3 regions of the Exiguobacterium sp. Helios genome follow, and region 1 is predicted to be linked to each of the others. Evidence: riboswitches for the same ligand, from Rfam matches in the RefSeq annotation. Region 1 holds a riboswitch; each other region holds the start of a gene.
What was found. A riboswitch is a leader RNA that binds a small molecule or an ion and turns the genes downstream of it on or off. The one in region 1 is predicted to bind thiamine pyrophosphate.
Positions count from the first base shown of each region.

Region 2: linked by a shared signal. The riboswitch ahead of HNY42_RS07605 (thiamine phosphate synthase) and the one ahead of HNY42_RS09745 (ECF transporter S component) in region 1 are both predicted to bind thiamine pyrophosphate.
Region 3: linked by a shared signal. The riboswitch ahead of thiT (energy-coupled thiamine transporter ThiT) and the one ahead of HNY42_RS09745 (ECF transporter S component) in region 1 are both predicted to bind thiamine pyrophosphate.

Region 1 is NZ_CP053557.1:1,841,484-1,849,397, forward strand. It holds gene HNY42_RS09725 (hypothetical protein) at 1-913, opposite strand, end outside; gene HNY42_RS09730 (FAD-dependent oxidoreductase) at 1,111-2,151, opposite strand; gene HNY42_RS09735 (energy-coupling factor transporter transmembrane component T family protein) at 2,228-2,953, opposite strand; gene HNY42_RS09740 (ABC transporter ATP-binding protein) at 2,919-4,478, opposite strand; gene HNY42_RS09745 (ECF transporter S component) at 4,475-5,050, opposite strand; TPP riboswitch at 5,156-5,254, opposite strand; gene HNY42_RS09750 (50S ribosomal protein L25/general stress protein Ctc) at 5,346-6,023, opposite strand; gene HNY42_RS09755 (DEAD/DEAH box helicase) at 6,373-7,914, opposite strand, start outside.
Region 2 is NZ_CP053557.1:1,484,541-1,492,454, reverse strand. It holds gene HNY42_RS07635 (helix-hairpin-helix domain-containing protein) at 1-44, opposite strand, end outside; gene HNY42_RS07630 (hypothetical protein) at 127-516, opposite strand; gene HNY42_RS07625 (ThiF family adenylyltransferase) at 625-1,653, opposite strand; gene HNY42_RS07620 (thiazole synthase) at 1,650-2,417, opposite strand; gene thiS (sulfur carrier protein ThiS) at 2,419-2,622, opposite strand; gene HNY42_RS07610 (NAD(P)/FAD-dependent oxidoreductase) at 2,619-3,608, opposite strand; gene HNY42_RS07605 (thiamine phosphate synthase) at 3,605-4,201, opposite strand; TPP riboswitch at 4,292-4,394, opposite strand; gene nagZ (beta-N-acetylhexosaminidase) at 4,454-5,683, opposite strand; gene HNY42_RS07595 (OsmC family protein) at 5,689-6,114, opposite strand; gene HNY42_RS07590 (MFS transporter) at 6,319-7,506, shown strand; gene HNY42_RS07585 (C40 family peptidase) at 7,694-7,914, shown strand, end outside.
Region 3 is NZ_CP053557.1:2,163,503-2,171,416, reverse strand. It holds gene pknB (Stk1 family PASTA domain-containing Ser/Thr kinase) at 1-1,197, shown strand, start outside; gene rsgA (ribosome small subunit-dependent GTPase A) at 1,235-2,140, shown strand; gene rpe (ribulose-phosphate 3-epimerase) at 2,142-2,798, shown strand; TPP riboswitch at 2,822-2,928, shown strand; gene thiT (energy-coupled thiamine transporter ThiT) at 2,993-3,553, shown strand; gene HNY42_RS11385 (thiamine diphosphokinase) at 3,553-4,161, shown strand; gene HNY42_RS11380 (amino acid permease) at 4,217-5,620, opposite strand; gene rpmB (50S ribosomal protein L28) at 5,761-5,949, opposite strand; gene HNY42_RS11370 (Asp23/Gls24 family envelope stress response protein) at 6,233-6,595, shown strand; gene HNY42_RS11365 (DAK2 domain-containing protein) at 6,621-7,914, shown strand, end outside.

The sequences.
Region 1 (7,914 bases):
TTTCAAACGATTTCATTGTCGGATGGAAGTAGGCCGTGATTCCGCGCGTCGGCTCATCTTTGATTTGGTATTCCTTGACCGGACGGTAGACCGGCTGATAACGAATGGAAAGCGTCTTTTCTTCTACTACCCGTTCTTTTTTTATGAATTGAAAGGTCACGAAGGGAACGGTTTGATTGACCGGTAACGTTTTTGGCAAGGAATGTTGCTTCGTTTTGATCCGATTCGATTTGTATGCCGTCATGATTTGTCGATCTGCGAGGTCCCACCCGTCGCGTGAAAAGGTTAACGAGCGGGACGTCGATCCGTCAATATGACGGCGGCTCACCAGGTAAAACTCGCCTTGCTGATGAAGGGACGACATCGCAATGTTTCGAATGATGTGCTCTTTGCCCGATTCTGTCATGACGAACAACAGTTGTCCTGAAATCGGCAATTGAAACGCATGGAACGGTTTCAAATCCTTAGCAAATTCATTGTCTGCGCTCATTTCCTGATTGACGGATACATGCTGGTCCAATTGTTCTTCTTTCAGTGGAATAGAGACGGGTGCTTGAAGTGCAATCCGATCCGGACCCTCCGTCAAGTGGACCCACGGATGGTCCGACGCTTTAATCGGATGGACACGCAACTCCTGTGTCTTAGGCGAACGACAGGATAGGTACATCTGATTGCCGTGTGCCAAATAAACAATTTCGGTCGGAAACGGTGCTATTTCCAGATTATTTAACGTAAAAAATATACCGAATGACTGCAACGTCCGGTACGATTTCGGAAGTGACACCGTTTTATTCTGCATACAGGTCCGCAACAATTGTTTCTTTTGTTTAACGGGGACTTCCTGATCTGAGTATTCGTCGGAAGCAAATGAATGGGCAGACCAGTAGGAAGGTACCGGCTTGAGATCTAGCAATCGTTCTTGCCCACAGCCGGTTAACACGATGCTGGATAGCATAGCGAGAGTCAGTAATCTATTTTTGATGATAATTCCTCCTTAATTAATTATCCATCATATTACCATATTTTTAATAGAATCTTCTTTTTTTAAAAAATGTAATTTATAAATAAAACAGGCAGAAAGATGAACCATTCATCTTTCTGCCTGTTGATTCAGACCGTATATTTCTTGATAAATCGCTGGTCAATCGATTGTTTGAAATACCAGCTGAGCCGGTTGGTTCGGTAAAATCGTCCGTACAGCAGGGTGGCCTGGCGATGACCGAGCGCAAGAAGCGTCAAATAACACCGTTGGGGTCGAAACGCCCGTAACGGTTCTTCGTTCACGCATCGGATCAAATTCTGAAGCAACAGCGGAGCCTGTCGCACCGCCGTCACACCGTTTTTCGGTGTATCCGGATACGCGATCAGAGTCGCACAATCCCCAACGGCAAAGATGGACGGATCCTCGAACGACTGCAGCGTCTCGTGCACCAGTAAAAATCCGCGGTCATCACAATACAGACCGGATACCTGAAACAATTCATGCGCCGTTGCCCCTCCTAAAAACAAAACGGCATCCGTCTCGAGCAAGCGGCCGGATTGGAGCGTTGCTGTTTGACCATCCAGCGTTTCGAACCGGTCAATGATCCGGTTGACACCCAACTGATCGAGTCGCGCGGCCAGTTCCGGACCGGCCGGATGACCGCTGAGCAACGGTTCTTCATGAATCAGGGTGACCGGTGTACCGTTTGACTGAAATGACGCCGCCATCTCGACGGCCGCCGCACCACTGCCGACGATGACAGGGGAGACGGCACTCCTGAACGTCTTTAACGCTTGTTCTATACGATAGTTCGGTTTGATCGTAACGTGGTTCGGAGTGCTTGCTTCCCAGTCGTTTGATCCGATATTAAACGACACGATATCGTACGGCACGAACTGTCCGGACTGAACGATAACGTGTTTGTTGGCAGCATCGATTCGCACGACCCGGTCCTCCATCCACGTCTTACCGTATCGTTCACATAACGCTTTGACATCGATGCGTATCTCGTCGAGTGTATAGGTTCCGTCCGCCAGTCCGGAGAACATCCCGGAATAATACTGATAACGCGAGGGAGTGATGACAATCCAGTCGACATCCGAATGACTCCCTTGTTTGATACATTCTAAATGCGCATGACCTGCGCCGACTAACAGGATTCGTTTCACGACTCCACCCACTTTTTTGGATTCACTGTATCTATCCTGTTTATTCCCCCAAGTAGTGCCGCGTAATCGTCCGCTGTCAAACCACCAGGCGAAGTGACGTCGCGAGCGTGACGGTCATCAACAGAAAGGCAAGATCCCCTCGTGTTACGACCGGCTCGACATAATAGGTCCGATTGACCCGAAACTGACGGGCTTCCATCGCAATCGCAATCTGTTCCGAGCGGAGGATACTGGTCGTAAACAACGGCAGACTGATGTCAAAAAACGTTTGCCACGGCCAAAGTGACCGTTGTTGCCGGACACGACGCGCTTGACGGATCGTTCGAATCGACTGCCGAAAGATCGGAATGAAGCGGAGACCGGCTAAAAATCCATAGGCCAGGCGAACCGGCAGACGACATTGATGAATCAGACTCATGACGAACCGTGTCGCGTCCGTTGTTGCAACGAACGTTACACTCAACAGGACGAAGGCGAGCATCCGCGTCGCGACCAACCAGGCATGTGCAAGACTCTCTTCCGTGATCCGGAACCAGCCGAATGCCCACAATTCCGTTTCACCTTTTCCGAACGCGGCCATCATCCAAAACGTCAACAGAAACAACACACCATAAGGGACGAGACGAATGAGAAGCGTTGACAGCTGCCAGCCGGAGCAACATACGCCGACGGCGGAAAGGATGAGCAGTGCAAACGTCACTTCTAAACGGGATGTCGAAATCAGCAACAGCATGACATAGACCAGGGTCGCCAGTTTGACGGAAGGATTAATTTGAGCGAGCCATGAGTGGTTTTCCTGCATGACGGATCCCCTCCTTTTGTTGCTGATACTGATAGGACACCGGACGAATCAGCTGATTGTCGTGTAAAATCTTGGTTTCCTGAAACAATTCCTCCGGTGAACCGTCAAATTGAATGTTTCCCGAACCGAGGACGAGCACCCGGTCTGCCTGTTGGTACACCAGCTCCATATCATGCGTCACCATGATGAGCGTCGTCCCGGCTGCACGGGCTTGCCGCAAGACTTCAATCAGTTGTGCCGTCGTCTCGGCATCCTGTCCGAAAGTCGGCTCGTCCAGCAACAAGACAGCTTTTCGCTCAAGCAGCATTGTCGCGACGCTCAAACGCCGTTTTTGACCAAGACTGAGTGCGAGCGGCGACTGACCCGCGACGTCCGCCAAGCGATAGTACTGTAAGGCATCATCCATCTGACCGGACGACGGTGAGGTACAACTGATCGTCAGTTCGTCAAGAACCGTCTGTTTGAGAAACTGAAACTCAGGTTGCTGAAACACAAAGCCGACCTGCCGGTAAAATGTCCGGTCCCGCCATTTCTTCAACGCTGTCTGAAACAACTGAATCGTTCCGCCTTGCGCCGGTAACAGTTTGGCCAGCGTTTCGAGCAGGGTACTTTTGCCGGCTCCATTGCGTCCGACAAGCATGATCCATTCTCCGGCGTGGGCGGTCAGCGAGATCCGCTGGAGAACCGTCTGCTTTCCGTGCCGGACGGTCACGTCAACAAGTTCAAATGTCGGTTCGGTTGAAACGGGTTCGCGGACAGGGGGACGATCGAGTGCCCATTCTGCCGCGACCTCGGCCGGTATCGTTTCGAATGTATACGGGTAAAGGCGCGGTGTCGCAATCCCGAGTTCAGTCAAAACGGTCCGGCGTTCTGAAAAAATATCCCGCGGCGGTCCGTCAAGACGGATCCGTCCGGTTTGAAAGACCAGCACCCGGTCCGCAAACGTCACACACTGCTCCAGTTGGTGTTCAATCAGCACCAGCGTCACGTTCGGATCGTGGTGCAATTCCTCAATCAGCTCCATCATCAAACGTTGACCATGCGGATCAAGTTGCGCCGTCGGTTCGTCGAGCAACAGGATGTCCGGTTCGAGTGCCAATACACAGGCTAGAGCAAGCCGTTGTTTCATCCCGCCGGACAGCTCGGCAATCGGCGTCGTCAAGGCGAGGTCAAGTCCGACCCGTGCCAAGACACCTTTAATCCGCTCATCCATTTCAAATCGGGAGATGCTTCGGTTTTCCAGACTAAAGGCCATTTCGGCACCGACCGTCTGCATGCAAAACTGATCGTCCGGCTGTTGGAATAACATCCCGACCGTTCCCTCGGTCAACCAGTGACCGCTGACATCGGCTTCAATCGTCTCCGGCAACAGACCGGCGAGGACATGTAAAAAGGTCGTCTTTCCACTGCCGCTTGGACCGACGAGCAACGTCGTTTCTCCTTTATCAATCGTAACCGACAAATCCTGTAAGACCGGGTGATCCTGATCCGGATAGCGGACTGTCAGGTGCTCGCACTGCATCATACGGCACGTTGCTTTCGTTGTCGTCCGATCGCATACCCATTCAGTGTCCCTGCCTTAACGAGCGCATCGACGATGATTTTTGCGAGTAAGCCGCCGAGCAGAGCACCGCTGACAAGTTGTAAGGAAAACGTCAACAGGAGAGTCGTCGTCGTATAGTAGGCAAATCCGTTCACGATGAGGCTGTAGACCATACTTCCGACGGCAGCGAAGACACCGGACAACATCAAGGTAAACGTATTGAATTTCCGGTATCCGAACACGGCAAAGGCAATCTCGGCCCCGATCCCCTGTGCGAATCCAATCAACAGTGCCGATAAGCCGAAGTGACTCCCTGTAAACAATTCGACGGCAGCGGCGACGACTTCCGCAATCAATGCCGCGCCTGGTTTTTGAATGATGTAGGCGACAAGGGGACTGGCGATGACCCAGATGCCGAACATCCAGTTTGATCCGACCGGTCCGAAGATGGCCGAGATTGGTAACCATAACGTCGACCACCCTAAGTAGAGGACACCACACGCGACGGCGAGCATCATCATGACGATGATTTCTTTCATTTTCCAACTGTTCATAATCACTTCTCCTTTGAATGCACACCCACAAAGAAACCACAAAAAAGACCGCCCTCTATGAAAAGAGAGCGGTCGTGTAACCTGCAAGATGCAGAAAAAGAGCACGAGGATTCCGCTCCACTTTCCTACGCTAGTATGAACTAGATCAGGTTCAAAGGGTCCGAAGTGAATCGTCTCAGCCAAATGGCTCCCCTAGTGGATGTGTTAATGATGTGTACCTTCTTCACTGTACGGCTGTCGACCGGACTTGTCAATATGCATAAAAAAACCTCCCACGAGGGGAGGAGAGAAAAGATTACTCTTTATCTTCTTTGTTTTCTTCAGCTTGCTCTTCAGAAGTTTGTTCTGAATCGTCTGTCGCTGTATCCGCATCAGCTGCTTGTGCCTCAGCTTCTGCTTCTTCGATTTCTTCAAGTTCAGCTTCAAGTGTCGATTCAACGACCGCTGCGACTTGGATGTCACCTTCTGTGACGACACGGAAATCTTTTTCTTCCGGAAGATCAGCTACTGTGATTGAATCTCCGATTGCAAGATCCGTCACGTCGACTTCGATGCGTTCCGGTAATTTATCTGGTGTTGCGGCAACTGTTACTTTAAAGAGTGTTTGTGAAAGGAATCCGCCAAGTTTCGCACCGGCTGCTTCGCCGACGAGGACGATATCCGTTTCGACTTCTGTTTCTTCATCCATTTTAACAGCGATGAATTCAACGTGTTTGATGGTTGGTGTAAAGATATCCATATCGAGCTTGTTGATCAACGTGTTGACCTTTTTACCGCCGATTTGAAGAGCAACTAAGACGTTTTCGCCGTGATCACGGACAACCTTGACCAATTCTTTTTCGTCGAATGAAATCGGTGTGCTTTCCACTTTGTAGCCATACACGACACCAAGAGCTTTTCCTTCATGACGTAATTGCTTTCTAAGTGAGCGTGGGCGTACTTCGCGTTCTTCTACTTTTAATGTTACTGACATGTTCATTTCCCCCTTGAATTTGGTATAGCCCTCAAAAGGTAATGAATGTAGGAGTGGAACAATAGGTTCCAACAGAAATTCATGCGCTAAATGCTAGTTCAACTGGATTTCATTCAGAAATGAAAAACGAAGTGAGTAAGTAGCATTTCTCTCCCAGGTCATTACGCTGATATTGAGAAACAATAATTGAAAAGCGACCGTGTTGTACGGTGCTAATGTAGATATACCCCTGTCTTTCAAAAGTTAAAACCTTTTTTCTGAATTTGATTGTCGAAAGACCTTCAAACCTGTTGATAGACAACGGATTGAAGGTCTTTCATTTTTTTAAGATTTTCTTTGATTTGTATGGTTAATCACCTGATGAATCGATAAAAGAGGGGGAATCAAGCAGACGGACGAGTTCACGAATCGTTAAAATATCCGGTTTCTGATCCGATAAGACGGCATCAATCATCGTCGCTTTTCGATCTTGTAATTCCGCCATCTTTTCCTCGATCGTCCCGATCATCAATAACTTGATCACTTCGACCGGTGACTGTTGTCCCAATCGATGGGCCCGGTCAGCCGCTTGCTGCTCGACGGCCGGATTCCACCAGCTGTCGTATAAAATGACGGTATCTGCCGTCGCCAGATTCAGACCGGTCCCGCCGGCTTTCAAGGAAATCAGGAAGACATCGACTTCACCGGCATTAAAACGGTCACACAGTGCGACCCGGTTTTCAACCGGTGTCTCACCGGTTAGTAGAAGGTGGGCAAGTTGTCGTGCTGCCAGTCGTTCCCGGATGTGTCCGAGCATCTTCGTATACTGGGAAAAAATCAACAGCCGGTGTCCCGTTGCCAGTTTTTCTTCGATTAACGTCAACAATCGTTCCAGTTTCGTCGATTCACCGGTATATCCATCAATAAACAACGCCGGATCACAGCAAATCTGCCGTAAGCGGGTCAAACCGGCGAGCAGCTTAATCCGGTCTTCACGCTTCGTTTCGTCGAGATGCTGTAACGTTTCCAGTTGCAGTTTCGCCAAGTAGGAAGCATAAAGTTTTTTCTGCGTCGGACCGAGGTCTGTATAATGGTGAACAATCCGCTTCTTCGGTAAATCCTGCAACACCTCGCCTTTGGTCCGGCGCATCAGAAACGGTCGGATGAATCGTTTGATCTCGTCATGCGACCATGTTTGAAACGTCTGTAAGTCCGGCAGCAAGGAGGGGAAGATGACCCGGAAAATCGACCAGAGATCATCGGTCCGGTTTTCAAGCGGTGTTCCGGTCAAGGCAAACCGATGTTTCGCCCGAATACGGCGCAAGCGGACAGCGGTTTGTGACGCTGGATTCTTCAGATGTTGTGCCTCATCGAAAATTACGACGTCGTATTCGACGGTCTGGTGTGCCTCCATGTCGGCCCGTAACGACGGGTAGGAAATCAGAAAAATTCCGTCCGCTGGTACTGTCTCGATTTGATCCAACCGTTGTTTCCGTGCTCCGTTCAACAGATGAACGGTTCTTGACGGCGCAAACCGTGTAAGTTCCGCCTGCCAGTTATGGAGCAGGGAAGCCGGGGCGACAATCAACATTCGACCCGAAGGAAGCGTCTCGAGATAACCAATCGCCTGAATCGTCTTACCGAGTCCCATCTCGTCCGCTAAAATGCCGTGCCCGTCATGTCCGGCAAGATTCGCCATGAACTGGATGCCTGCCCGCTGGTACGGATACAAATGCCGATCGAGTACTTCCGGGAAGTTCAGGTAGACACCGGTTCCGTTTTTCAGCTCGAGCCACCGTTCCGTCAATTGTTTATGGATATGCAAGAAGGAGGCACCGACCAGGTGTTTAAGGTTCGGCAGAGCCGGCGCGCGCAAAACCGCTTCAAGTTGGTCCTGCTCTGCTGCTTCAAG
Region 2 (7,914 bases), 360 kb from region 1:
GCGAGAACCTCAAAAGGATTCACCTCAGGTTTGTCTGAATTCATTATAGCTTCCTCCTGACAATAGACAAAAACCGCCTTCCTGTTTAGCTGGAAGGCGGTTTTTCGGACGGCTTATTTGTCATCTTCAGTGGGTGTGGCGCTTTTGACGAAATCGTTTGACCGACGTGAAGATGGACACTGATCCTCCGATGATTGCCCCGACGACAATCCCGGTCGTAAATTTTCCTCCGGGATTCTTCGCAGAACCTGGTTCAATTGCTGTTATATGTTCTTCCTGCTTCTGCTCGAATAACTGTTGGAGAGGGGAGGATGTAGGCTCGACTTCGACAATCCGGTCAACTTCCTGTTGACGGTCTTCCCGGCGTTCGACGCTGCAAGGTGACAGATAGAACGGATTCAGGTTCGTCCGATACCGGTCTGGATTCCAATTCGCTTGCTGAACGGCTTCAGCTGCATGGTCTGTCCGCTTCGTCTGATCCAATGACTGGATCGATTGATCGAATTCTTGTTTCATCGTAATCACTCCTCTTCACATTCAATTTCACCAAAAATCTCCGACTTACGTCTGAAGTCTTATTTACCTCTTTTTTAAACATCTAAAACATGTATTCAAAAAAATGTTTTATTTTTTTGTGAACGTCCCTTCGAAATAGGTCTCGTAAATCCGTTTCGCTTGCGCAAGATCCGCTTCGCCGTGAAGCAGGATCCGCCCATCGGCAAAGGCGGTAATCCGATGTTGTTCCGTCTCGAACATCAACAGATACGGATTGCGTAGACAGCTGATCCCACGGCCACTCATCTCCTGTTCAAGCCGAATTAAATCACGGGTCCCTTCCCCGCGGATTTGAACGGTATCCCGGCCGCATAATGTCACGAAGTGAAGTGGCTGAGCATTGAGGTAAGGATAGACCGGGTTATCGCCGCAGGACGGACAAGAAGATTGCTTTAAGGACACAACATTGATTTGGCTCTGTTGATTGTTCCAGACATCAAATGACAGCACCGTCTGCCGTAATGCAGCTTCCGCTCCGGTCAAGTATTTTAATGCTTCCGTCACTTGATGCGCCGCAACCAGCTGGACGACCGGACTGATAACGCCTGACGTATCACATGTCTCCTGCTGTTTCGGCAAATGATTGAGCAAACAATGCAGACAAGGGGTCTGTCCCGGACGGATTGTATAGGTCATGCCGTAACTGCCGACACATGCACCGTAAATCCAAGGAATCCGAAATTTTGCCGCAACATCATTCATCAGCATCCGGACAACGAAGTTATCGGTCCCATCCACAAGCAAATCTGCTTGTCCGACAAGCCGTGTAATATTCATTGCCGTCACATCTTCGACAATCGCCTCGATCGTCACCGTCGAATTGACGGCACCGAGCCGGCGTTTCGCCGCAACCGCCTTTGGCAAATGGTTCCTGACATCCTGTTCCGTATAGAGTTGTTGCCGTTGTAAATTGCTCCACTCGACGTAATCCCGGTCGATCAGAGTCACTCGTCCGATTCCTGCCCGGACAAGCTGTTCCGCACTCGCTGTCCCGAGTGCACCGAGACCGATGATGACGACGTGCCGCTGTCCCAGTTGATCCTGCCCCTCCTGTCCGATTGGACGAAAGCGGATTTGTCGGCTATACCGGTCCATCATGGGCGACTGATCCCGGTCGTCGGACTGCTCGCCGTCGCATACCGTTTTTTCTCAATCCGTCCTGCTTCAAAGCCGAGTCGTCCCGCTTCAACCGCAAGCTTCATTGCACGTGCCATCTTGACCGGGTCTTTCGCATGCGCGACGGCTGAATTCAACAGGACACCATCAGCTCCGAGCTCCATCGCGTACGCCGCGTCAGCCGGTGAACCGATGCCGGCGTCGACGATGACCGGTACTGACATTTGTTCGATGATGAAGCTGAGCGCGAGCGGATTTAAGATGCCCTGTCCGGAACCGATTGGTGATGCTGCCGGCATAATCGCATGACAGCCGAGTTCTTCGAGCCGACGGGCAAGCAACAAATCGTCTGATGTATACGGCAAGACGATGAAGCCATCCTTGATTAATTCCTCTGCTGCTCGTAATGTTTCAATCGGATCCGGCAGCAGTGTCTTGTCACAACCGATTACCTCGACCTTGACCATATCGCACATCCCTGAGGCCCGGGCAAGGCGGGCAAGGCGGACCGCTTCCTCCGCCGTCTTCGCACCCGCAGTGTTCGGCAAGAGATCATAGCAGCTTAAGTCAAGCGCTGCGAGCGGATCGTTCTGTTCCTTTGCAAAGACGTCGAGACGCCGGACGGAAAACGTTAAAATGTTTGTTTCCGATGCTTCGACCGCTTGCTGTTGCTTCTCATTATCCGAATATTTTCCTGTCCCCAGTAACAATCGTGATGCAAATGTTTTTCCGCCAATTTCTAACATGTTATCCGCCTCCTACAAAATGAACGATTTCAATGACATCTCCGGACGTAACGTCCGTATCCGGATAGCTCGACCGGTCGATGATTTGATGATTCTGCTCGATGATGACGACTTGTCCCTGAATCTCCAGTTTTTCTAACAAGTCGTGTAACGTCTTGATTTCCTCTGTCAAAGCATAGTTTTTCCCATTCAATCGGATAGTCATCTGCTTTCCTCCTGTCGTCGGCTGTTAAAACCATCCAGTGTCACTCTTGGCGTTTGCCCCATGAGACAATCGGCCAAGACGTTGGCCGTCGCAGGGGCCAGTAAGATGCCATGCCGGTGATGGCCTGACGCGACGAACAACCCATCGATTCCGTCCACTGCTCCGAGATACGGCAGACCGTCCCCGGTTTGCGGTCGAACACCGGACCAAGCTTCCACGAACACGGCCTCTGCAAGCGGCGGATAGAGCTTTACTGCTGCATTCAATAACAAACGAATACTGTTCAGACTGACGGTCGTTGATTCATCACCAACCCGTTCCGTCGCCCCGATGATGATCCGTCCGTCTGCTTTCGGGACTAAATAGACCGCATCACCAAACAGCGTCCGATTGAGTTGTCCGGTCGTCAGCCGGACAGACAGACACTCGCCCTTGACCGGAAGTGTGTTAATCGTCACTCCGACCGTCTGTAACAATTCTTCCGATCCGCGACCACCGGCGACAATAATTTGTCTGCCCGCCCGTAGCCCCCGGTTCGTCTCGGCGCCGGTCACCGTTTGTCCGTCCCGTACGAGACGTGCTACGACCGTTGCCTCTTCGATTCCCCCGCCCCGTCGTTCGATCGCACTGCGTAATGCTTGTGCAAGCAACCGCGGATCAACCTGTCCGACCGAATCAAACGTCCGCCAGTGATGTGCCTGTTGCATATGAAACGGTTGTTCCAGATACCCGCTTCCGAGACCGGTCTCGTCAAACAATTGTTGCACGAATTCCGGATACAGCGTCCGGCTCAGCCGGGCCAGTTCATGTAACGGTGCCAGCAATTCTTCATCTGTCGCGAGCATTCCCGCTGCTGCTTGCGTCGCTCCCTGACCGACAGTTGACTGTTCAAGCAAATGAACGGTTTTCCCGCGCTGCAGGAGCTCATAGCCGAGCGTCAAACCAATGATGCCGGCTCCGATGATTAAAACATCCGGGCGTGTCATCGTTGCATCACCGCCCGGAACCGGTTGGCTGCTTCGACCGGAGACGCCTGACCGAGAATGCCCGACAAGACGGCCCCGCCTGCGCAGCCGGTCGCCAGGATATCCGGCAGATTGTCCGGTGTAATGCCACCAATTGCAATGACAGGAATCGATGTCCAGTCGACAACTTGTTTCAAGGCGTCGAGTCCCCGGGGCGGTACACCCGGTTTTGATCCCGTCTCAAAAATATGGCCATACAGGACGTAATCAGCACCGGCTTGTTCCGCCGCTATCGCTTCCGTTAACGAGTGAACCGATTGACCGATCACCAGTTCCGGAAAACGGTGACGGACGAGGTCGACCGGAATGCTGCGTGTTGTCAGCTGAACTCCGGTGCCGGTGACGACTGCCACGTCCAGCCGGTCATGGACAATTAATTGCTCTGCCTTTACGCCTCGTCGCACGAGTGTTTCGATGCACACGACCAGTTCCTTCGCTGACCATAACGGCTCCCGCAGATGAATCCGGTCGACGGATAGTGCGAGTTTCGGCAACAGCTGTTCGAGTATGTCCGGACGCCGCTTGCCGGTTGTCATCAGATGTAACTGGCTCATCATTTCCCCCTTTCCACACGAAAAAGGACCACCCCATGAACTGATGGAGTGGTCCTACAAAAAAGGGCGACAGTTGTCGCATCCTCTATGAATGATCGGAATCCACTTCCCTCCGCTAGTACGAACTAGATCAGGTTCAAAGGGTCCGGATACTTCCGTCTCAGTCTGCTGCGAGACTCCCCTAGTGTAGATATTGATTTGTGTGGTACGCCTGTAGTTTACCACGGGTAGTCCGATTTGTTCTACCCTTGATTAGTGTCGTATGTCCGATTCGAGCGCTTTGACCTGCTCGATTAGCTTTTCATACGCGTCGACGCGTTTCGTTTCCGACAAGTCATACGTTTGTTTTAAGCGTAATACCCTCATGACTTTCTGATCAAGGTCTGCTCTCGACAATTTACCTTGTTTGATCCGTGTCATGATTTCCTTGTGAACAGACGCGTATGCGCCGGGCGATGAGAACATCGCCATATCCGCACCATTTTCGAGGGCAAGACTTGCCGCCTGGGCAAGTCCGTACCGTTCTGTGATGGCTCCCATGACCAAATCGTCCGTGATGATGACACCGTCAAACTTCAGCTCATCCCGTAACACCCCGGTCATGACGGGTTTCGACAACGAAGACGGACGGGTTTTGTCGAGTGCCGGAAACAGGATATGCGCGACCATGACCATCTCGGCCCCTTCCTGAATCGCCCGTTTGAACGGGACCAGCTCCGTCTGCTCGAGTTCCGCTTTCGTCGCATCGACCCGCGGTAGACCGACATGTGAGTCGACGGTCGTATCCCCGTGTCCCGGAAAATGTTTGACGACCGGAACGATGTCTTCTTCTTTCATGCCCTGCATCAATGGCACACCAAGCCGGGCGACTTGTTGCGGATCCGCACTGAGCGCCCGGTCGCCGATGATTGGATTCGCCGGATTACTGTTCACATCAAGGACCGGTGCGAAATCCATATTAAAGCCGTAAAAACGGGAAATCGAACCAAGTGTCTGTCCGACTTCCTTCATCAATGCCGGATCATTTTTATGACCAAACGAGAGGCTCGGTGGTAATTTGAGCTGTGCGTCCGGGACCCGGCTGACCCGTCCGCCTTCCTCGTCAAAGCCAAGGAACGCTTTTGAATCAGCGGTTTGCGCCTTGGCAATCGCTGTTGTAAAGGTTTTCAGTTGATCGGTTGAAGTGATATTGCCACCAAGCAGCAGGACACCACCGAGCGCATGGTCCTGCAATAATTGACGATCCGCTTGTGTCAAAGCTGTTCCCGTTACCCCGATATACAGCAACTGATCGACTTTTTCCGCCGTCGACATGTTCGAAACGGTTTGCTTGAGTTGTTTCTCTGCCCGTTCAGCAGCAGAAGGTCGATCCGGCTGCGGCGGCTTTGTTTTCTTTGCCGGCTTCGGTTGCGGGTCAGCGGGTTGTACGGGCTCGTCAGCACAACCGGCAAGGAGGACGCTTGCCAACAGAACAGGGACCATCCGTTTCAAATCGGTTCCTCGTTCCGGACGCCGTTGATCGAGTAATAAACTTCAATCTCCGCGTTCAGCGATTGCGAGACCGAGCAGTATTTGTCTTTTGATAAGGCAATCGCCCGGCGGACTTTATCGTCCGGTAAATCACCTTCGAGCCGGTAATGAATCGAGATCGTCGTGAAACGCCGGGGATGATCATCCGCCCGTTCGCCTTCGATATCCATTTCAAATGACGTCAGCGTCAAGCGCATCTTTTCTAAAATCGAGACGATATCGATGCCGGTACAGCCGGCAACGGCATGAAGCAAGAGCTCCGTCGGCCGGGGTGCCTGATTGTCCCCACCGTTTTCCGGAGCTGCATCCATCGCTAAGTGATGTCCGGATTCGGTTTCCCCGCTGAAGCCCATCTTTTGATTCCAAGTGACTGTTGCTTGCATCAAGATCACGTCCTTTTCTGATTTAGGTGATGTTTCCTACTCTGTTAGTATACCCGAATCAATGACAAGTGAAATTGACTGTCTATTCACAATAATGCTTCTTTTTCCGGGTCAGGTAAATCCGGTTTCCGCCCTTCTTAAATCATGCTATTCTGATAAACGATAGTTTTTTTGCGCACAGGCGCCAGAAGTGGGGAATTGTATATGTCATCATCATCGACTCGTTTGAGTCAAGCCGACTGGCTGTTAATCGCGACGTTATCCATGTTGACTTTTGTCCTTGGAACAAGCGAATTCGTCATCGTCGGTATTTTATCTGAAATTGCGGACGGTCTGAACATCACAATTGCGAAAGCCGGCACGCTCGTCTCCGCCTTTGCGATCGCCTTCGCCATCGGAACACCGATTACGATGTCCTTGACCGGACACCTTGAGCGGCGGAAGTTAATGCTCAGTCTGATTTTTGTCTGGATTATTCTGAATATCTGCAGCGGGATCGCACCGAATTATGAACTGTTGCTGTTGTCTCGGATCGTGACGGCTGTTCTGACGGGTGTCCTGATTTCACTGGCGATGGTCGTCGCAAGCGATAGTGTACCGATCGCAAAACGCGGCGTCGCCGTCTCGTTCATCTTTGGCGGATTTACGATGGCAAACGTTCTCGGTGTGCCGATCGGTACATTTATCGGACAACATGCCGGTTACGCCGCCTCGTTTTGGCTGACAAGCAGTCTTGGTGTCATCGCCCTGCTTGCTGTCTTGAAAGTCGTTCCGGTCCAGCAATCGGAATCGTCCGGCTCGATCCGCGAACAGCTCAGTTTACTCGCCAATCCACGGATCATGATTGCCTTTTTCATTCCGTCGTTCGGATTTGGTGCGACATACGTCGTCTATACGTATCTCGTCCCCGTGCTTGAGTTGGAACTGAAATTGCCGTCGGCCTGGATCAGTCCGATTTTACTCGCCTACGGTGTCGTCTCAATCTTCAGTAATATACTGGCCGGAAAAATCGCCAGCCGGAATCCGATCGGGCGTCTCCGGTTCGTCTTCATCGTCCAGGCAATCGTGCTCGCTGCCCTGTACGTGACGACAGCGTCCGTTTCGCTTGGACTGATCAATATTGCTTTGATGTCATTGATGTCGATTTTATTGACGACTTCGACACAAATTTATCTGATCGATTTAGCGGAAAAGTTTAATCCGGAAGCGAAAGGACTTGCCGCTTCCCTGATGCCGGTCGCAAGCAATGTCGGGATTGCCTTCGGTTCTGCTTTAGGTGGACTCGTCTATGCGAACGGTCCGATCATGAATATCGCGCTTGTTGGTGGTGCCGTCGCTATACTCGCAGCTGCGTTGACGGCTGTCAGTCATCGCCTCGATCAGCGTTCATAAAAAAAGCGTCTGTTTCCATGGTGTCCTCTCGTGAGGCACACGGAACAGGCGTTTTTTATTCCGGAGACTCAGACCGAACCTTACAACACTGTTAGGTGAACGTATCTAATTTGTTGCTTTATTTTCCAATCGGCATGGTACGGTAAAATCAGTTGTTCATCCCACTTACGAAAAAGGAGATTCTACTATGAAATCGTATTATGCCCTTCCATTAACAGCCCTCTTACTGACAGCGACGGTTAGTCCGGTCGCGACATTTGCTGCAACACCGACTAAAGCCGAGACACCAAAACCATTATCGGAAAAAGCACTTGCGAAAAAGAAAGCCGCGATTACAAAACTTGCTACATCATTGATTGGGACTCCGTATAAAGAAGGTGGCACGACAACAAAAGGATTTGATGCATC
Region 3 (7,914 bases), 320 kb from region 1:
ATCATGCAAGCTCTCTCGAAAGCGCCGCATGATCGGCAACAAACGGTCGCTGCCTTCAAAGAAGACATGGTGACCGCGATGTCAGCTGAACGGGCAAGTGAAGGCATTCGCGGTGACGATTTGATGGAAAAAACGATGGTGCTCAGTCCAGTGTCCCTGCCAACAGCAGACATCGAACACACAGCACCGGTTCCGAAGGTCGCTACCGTCATGTCAAAACCAGAAAAGAAAAAGAAACGTGCGTGGTGGATCATCTTATTATTGTTATTCATAATGGCTGGAGCCGCAACGACTTTTGCCATGTGGCCTGACCCGACGGTCGTCGTTCCGGATGTAACGGGGAAAGATGCCGACGACGCGGAAACGAAGCTTGAAAAAATGGGATTCATCGTGGAATCGACCGAACGCTCAAGTGATACGGTGGAAGAAGGGTTCGTCATCAGTCAGTCACCGCGTGAACAGGCGACGGTTAAAAAAGGATCGACGGTGGATTTGATCGTTTCGACAGGAAGCGATCCGGTCGAGGTGCCGGACGTCTCAGATGAGACAGAGAAAAAAGCGATCGCCATCTTAAAGGACAGCGGTTTTGAAAAAGTGGATGTCGAACGGGAAGACTCTGAAGACATCAAACGTGGGAATGTCATCCGGCAATCCATTTCAGCTGGAACGGAAGTCATCGCGAAAGAACAGATGATTACCATCACGGTCTCAAATGGATCACCCGTATTCGTTCTGAAAGATTTGACTGACTTATCGAGTGCTGAAGCAAAAGCTTATTTGGATGAGATGGGACTGGACGGGACGTTTGAACAGGAGTTCTCAAGTGAGGTCGCGCTCGATCAGGTCATTCGTCAATATCCGCAAGCCGGTGCGCAAGTCGAACCGAACGATTCGGTAACGGTCTTTATTTCTCGCGGAGAGGAAGAAAAGACCATCACGGCGACGTTCCCCGAGAAAGTAGTCTATGATGGCGTCAGTGAAGACGAGGAGCCTGCGCCACGTCAACTCGTCCGGATTGAGACGGAAGATGCCAAAGGAAAACGAACCGTCATCGAAGAATCGATTGATCAGGATGAAACGTTTGATGTTCCATTGACGATTGATCCGGGAGAAGAAGGCAAGATTACGATTTATAAAGATGACGAAGTTTACCGGGCGAAGACGATTACGTACAATCAGGCAAAATCACAAGAATAACGAGCAGGACGTTAATCCTGACAAAGGAGGGCATAGGATGGCAGAAAATCGAATTGAAGATAATCGGGATGGAACGATTATCCGTTTACAGGGTGGCTTTTATGATGTCATGACGCCTCAAGGTGAAATCCGTTCACGGGCACGCGGTAATTTCAGAAAACGGGGCATCAGCCCTGTCGTCGGCGATGAAGTCGTGTTACACATCGAAAGTGAGACCGGATATATCCTGGAAGTAAAAGACCGTCAAAATTTCTTGGTCCGCCCACCAGTTGCCAATATCGATCAAGCTTTGTTGGTCGTATCGGCAGCAGAACCTGATTTTTCTGCCCATCTGTTGGACCGGTTTTTAGTGTTGATTGAAGCAAAGGAAATTCAACCGATCATCATCTTGACGAAGATGGACTTGTTACAAGGTGAAGCCGAACAAGGGGTATTGGAAGCCATTGCCGCTTACCGGACCATCGGATATCACGTCATCGAAACTTCAAGTGAGACATTGGCCGGAGTCGAATCTGTCCGTCCGTTGTTAAAAGATAAAACGAGTGTCCTGGCCGGACAATCCGGTGTAGGGAAAAGTTCGTTGTTGAATGCCTTGGAACCTTCGTTGGCACTGGAAACGAGTCATATTTCGAAGGCACTTGGTCGTGGACGCCATACTACCCGTCATGTGACATTGATTCCGCTTGGCGAAGGCTTAATTGCAGATACCCCGGGATTTTCGAATCTCGATTTTCCGCACGAAATGGAACTCGAGGAGTTACGATGGTGTTTCCCTGAATTTGTTGCTTTACAGGACGAATGCAAGTACCGTGGCTGTCTGCACTTGAATGAGCCCGGTTGTGCCGTTAAAAAAGCCGTCGAGGCCCATGAAATCATGGCTTCCCGGTATACGAATTATGGTATGTTTGTAGAGGAAATCAAGAATCGGACGCGGAGGTATTAAGATGATTAAAATCGCACCATCAATCTTATCAGCAGATTTTGCAAATTTAGAGCGGGATGTCAAAGCAGTTGAAGCGGCGGGAGCCGATTATATCCATTTTGATGTCATGGATGGTCAATTTGTTCCGAACATTTCCTTTGGACTCCCTGTATTAAGCAGTTTACGTCAAAAAACAGATATGGTTCTCGACGTCCATCTCATGATTGATCGTCCGGAAAACTTTGTCGAATCCTTCGTTGCAGCAGGTGCTGATATCGTAACCTTCCACGTGGAGGCGACGAATCATGTCCATCGTGTGTTGCAACAAATCAAAGCAGCTGGAGCGAAAGCAGGAGTAGTACTCAACCCGCATACGCCGCTGTCGACGATCGAACACGTGCTTGAAGATGTGGACATGGTCTTATTGATGACGGTCAATCCGGGATTCGGCGGACAAGCGTTCATTCCAGGTGTGATGAAGAAATTAAATCAACTGGCTGCAATGAAAGCAGAACAAAATCTATCCTTCGAGATTGAAATCGATGGTGGAGTTAATGCGGAAACAGCAAAATTATGTATCGAGAATGGGGCAAACGTACTTGTTGCAGGTTCCGCTATCTACAATGCACCGGATTATTCAGAAGCAATCACTAGTATTCGGAATGCTGCTCACGTATAATAGGGGCAGAATCAAAATTAAATGATGACCGCAAGGGGTGTCGCGTCAAGCGGCTGAGAGAAGTGATTGGACTTTAACCCTTCGAACCTGTTCCGTTCAGACGGACGTAGGGATGTGGCGCACGCAGGCAGTACGGCGTTCGTCGTACTGCCTTTTTGCCGTCCTGCGATTTTATTTTTTAGGAGGAAAAAAGGATGAAACGGCTACAAATGTTAATGGAAATTGCAATCTTTGCAAGTCTTGGTGTGGTGTTCGATTTATTGATCCCATTTAAAATGCCGCAAGGTGGTTCAATTAGTTTAGCGATGTTACCGATTTTCGTCATGGCGTTTCGTCACGGCGTTGTCGGTGGGGTCGTGACGGGAGCGCTCGTCGGAACGATTCAACTGATGTTCGCTCCACAAATCCTGACGGTCGTCCAGCCGTTACTCGATTATACGATCGCGTTTGGAGTCGTCGGACTGAGCGGACTGTTCGCACGGAAAGTCAAAAAAGCAGCAGCAGCCGGGAAAAATGGCCGTCTAATGGCGATTGTACTAGGTGCGACATTGCTTGGTGCAGGTTTCCGTTATGTCTGTCACGTCATTAGTGGAATCGTGTTCTTCGCTGAGTATGCGGAAGGTCCGGTCGTCCCGTATTCGTTGATCTATAACGCGACGTATATGGTTCCATCGTATCTGTTATGTGGTATTGTCGCAGGACTCCTGTTTACGACAGCACCACGACTTCTTCGTTATTCAGCACGGGGTGTCTGATGCGGGTTGTGATTGTAGCGGCCGGTCCGGCGGAAGACATCCCGTCCCTGAAACCGTTTATGGATGAGAAGACGGTTGTCATCGCTGTTGACGGAGGTGTCACCGTTTTGGCACAGCAAGGTTTCGCTTTTGACTTGGCGATTGGGGACTTTGATTCTCTCGGATACAAACCGGAAGGAGCGATCATCCATCCGGCTGAAAAGGATGAGACCGACTTGGAACTGGCTTTACGACATGTCAGTCAACAGTATGAAGCAACGGAAGTGTTAATATTCGGTGCGACCGGAGGACGACTTGATATGACGCTTCAAAACGTCTATCTGCTAAAACAATTTCCGGCAGTCCGCTTGATGACGAAGCGGGAAGAGGTTCGTTTCTTACAGCCGGGGACGTATGAGATCGAGGCAGATGGATTTCACTATCTCTCTTTCATCCCGCTCGTTCCGACATGTTTGACCCTCCGCGGGGTCAAGTACCCGTTGACGAATCATGACGTGCCGGTCGGCGGATCATTGACCGTCAGCAATGAATGGACACATCACGGAGTGGCGAACGTGACGGTGCATACCGGTGAAGTGATTGCTTTAAGAAGTTTGTCAGACCACTAAAAAACGTGATCGGCTTTAGGATATCCTAAAAGTCGATCACGTTTTTTGTAGTTTTTTAAGATTCCAATGTCGAGCTGGCTGCCTGACGTTCAGTTTGAGCCGCAATATGTTTTCCTTTGACGAACAGGTGGTAAGAGGCCCACGTCAAGAGGAAGAATGGAACACCTATATACAGCGCAATCCGTTGATCCGCTTGGAATGCCAAGCTGATCAGTACAAGCATGTTTAAAGAGAACGAGATAATCGGCAAGACCGGGAAGAACGGAGTCTTGAATTTCAATTCACTGACAGCATGTCCCTCTTTGATGAATTGACGACGGAAGGCGATCTGTGAAGCAGAAATCGAAATCCAACCGACTTGCGCACCGAGTCCGGCGAGTGACAACAACCAGATGAAGACGGTATCTTCCGCGAAAAAGGCAGTCAATAGTGATAACATCGCAAACAGCATCGTAAAGCACAAAGCGCGCATAGGTACTCCGCGTGAGTTGACGATGGCAAGTTTTTTCGAAATCATGCCTTCTTGTGACATCGACCATAACATCCGAGTAGCAGCGTACAACCCCGAGTTCCCGACCGACAGTAAGGCTGTCAACACGACGATGTTCATTAAATCAGCTGCATAAGGAATTCCGATGGCATCAAATACCATGATGAACGGACTGCTGATGCCGCCGGCTGTTTCGTAAGGAATCAAGGCGCCGACAATCGTAATCGAGAGGACGAAGAAGATGAACGTCCGCCAGACGGTATTACGGATTGCTTTTGGAATCGATTTTTCTGGATCGTTTGATTCTCCGGCAGCAACCCCAATCAATTCGGTTCCTTGGAACGCAAAGTTGACGGCAATCATCGTCGTCAATACCCCCAGGGCGCCGTTCGGGAATAATCCGTTTGAAGTAAAATTGGCGAACAAACTTTCCGGACGTGCTGCCGCCATATCAATCCAGCCAAACCAAGCCGCTCCCCCGAGCACGATGAAAAATAGAATGGCAAGGACTTTCAGGCTCGAGAACCAAAACTCAGCCTCCCCGAAGGCTTTTGCGGAGACCGCATTGAGACCGAATAAAAGGACGGTGAAAATCGCACACCAGATGACGATTGGTGTATCCGGAAACCATCGATCCATCAGACTGCCGGCTGCCGTGATTTCGAGCGCCACCGTGACAGCCCAACCGAGCCAGTAAATCCAACCGACGGCAAATCCGATACCCGGTCCGATGAACCGTGTCGTATACGTTTGGAAAGATCCTGAGACCGGCATATGGACAGCCATCTCCCCTAAACATAACATCGTCAGATACATGATGGTCCCACCCACGATGTAACTGAGAACCGCCCCGAGCGGTCCCGCTTGCGAAATCGTCAATCCAGAACCGAGGAACAGTCCCGTACCGATAATCCCTCCGAGTGAAATCATGAAGAGATGTCGGCTTGTCATTTCTCTTTTTAACTGCATGTTGACCCTTCCCCCTTGAAAAAAATAACTGCTCACTTATTGTAAGCGTTTTCAATTATTCAGACAATTAGTTTATAAGAAAAATAAAAAAAGAACAAAAAAAGAACCGGAAGGGAAGATTCCCATCCGGTTACTGCGCCTTATACGCGTTCGACTTTACCTGATTTGAGCGCTCGAGCTGAAACCCAAACCTTTTTAGGTTTACCGTCAACGAGGATACGTACTTTTTGTACGTTGATTCCCCAAGTGCGTTTCGTTTTGTTCAATGCGTGTGAACGGTTGTTTCCCGACTTCGGCGATTTCCCAGTAACGTAGCATTTACGTGCCATGTGTTCCGCCTCCTTTTATGTTGTTTTGCGTTCGTCCTAATAGACACTTTGCTATCTTAGCATGCTGTTAAGACGGTTGCAACATAAAAAAAGTAGCTGACAAGAAAAAAACTTGACAGACAACCTCAAAATTTAAAATAATGAATGAGGATGATGGTAAAAGTTCATTTGACCGCTACTATTTTTCACATATTCATTGTATAGTCAGTACGGCGACTTTTCAATAGTAGGTCCTTATAGTAGAATTATGAGAAGAACACAATTAACAAAGGGGGCTACTCAAGTGGCGATCGAGATGAAAACGACTTATGGAAAAATTGACGTAGACAATGATGTCGTTGCGCAACTTGCAGGCGGAGCAGCGATGGAATGTTTTGGTGTCGTTGGTATGGCATCCCAGTCGCAAATCAAAGACGGACTGGCTGAACTGCTGAAACGCGAAAACTTTGCCCGTGGTGTCATCGTGCGGCAGGTATCAGAACAAGTTCACATCGATATGCATATCATCGTGAGTTACGGTACGAAAATCTCAGAAGTCGCAAACAACGTCCAGAGCCGTGTGAAATATTCACTCAGCCAGGCACTTGGTTTAGAAGTGACATCTGTGAATATTTTTGTCCAAGGAGTCCGCTTGACGAATGTCTAAGGCGGGAATAGAGGAGGAAACTTTAGTGAGCGTAGATCGTTTAACAGGAGCGCAACTGGTCAAGATGATCCAGAATGGCGCAGCGAATCTCTATCAAAATGCGGATTTTGTCGATTCGCTGAACGTTTTCCCGGTCCCAGACGGTGACACGGGAACAAACATGAATTTGACGATGACATCGGGTTCGAAAGAAGCCGCAAAAACAACGACAGACTCGGTCTCAGAAGTTGCCACGGTTTTTGCACGTGGTCTTTTAATGGGAGCACGCGGGAACTCAGGCGTTATCTTAAGCCAATTGTTCCGTGGTTTCTCGAAATCAATCGAAGGAAAAGATGCGATTGATACAAAGGAATTCGCAGATGCCCTGCAAAAAGGGGTCGACACAGCGTATAAAGCAGTCATGAAACCTGTCGAGGGAACGATTTTGACAGTAGCACGCGAGACAGCTGTTGCAGCCATTGCCCAGTCAGAATCAACGACCGATCTGCTTGAGTTGATGCGCGGTATCGTTGAAGCGTCAAAAGTATCACTTGAAGGCACACCAGACTTGTTACCTGTACTTAAAGAAGTCGGCGTCGTCGATTCCGGTGGTCAAGGTCTTGTTTGTATTTATGAAGGATTCCTTGCGACACTTGAAGGGAAAGAACTTGAAAAACCGCATGCACCGGTCATGGAAGCACTCGTCGAAGCAGAGCATCACAAATCGGCTCAAAGCTTCATGTCGACGGAAGAAATTCATTACGGCTACTGCACGGAAATCATGGTTCGTTTCCAGGACGATAAACTGGCGAAAACACCATTTAGCGAAGAAACCTTCCGGAATGAGCTCGCGGAATTCGGGGATTCATTACTCGTCGTCGCAGACGAAGAGTTACTGAAGGTCCATGTTCACGTCGAAACACCGGGTGAAGTCATCACGAAAGGTCAACGTTTTGGTGAACTCGTTGCCGTCAAGATCGAAAACATGCGTCAACAGCACTCGACGATCCTTGAAGAAGAGGGCGTCAATCAAGTGGCAGCTCCAGTCGCGACGAAAGCAAAAGCGCAGTCGGCACTTGTGACGGTAGCGATGGGTGAAGGAATCAGCGAACTCTTTAAATCACTGGGTGTCAGTGTCGTCATCGAAGGCGGACAAACGATGAACCCGTCAACGGAAGACATCGTTAAAGCGATCGAAGATGCCCATGCGGAACATGTCTATGTCTATCCGAACAACTCAAACATCATCATGGCGGCCGAACAAGCGGCATCAGTGGCCTCTTGTGGTGTGACAGTCGTGAAATCGAAAACAGTTCCTCAAGGACTTGCCGCGACAATCG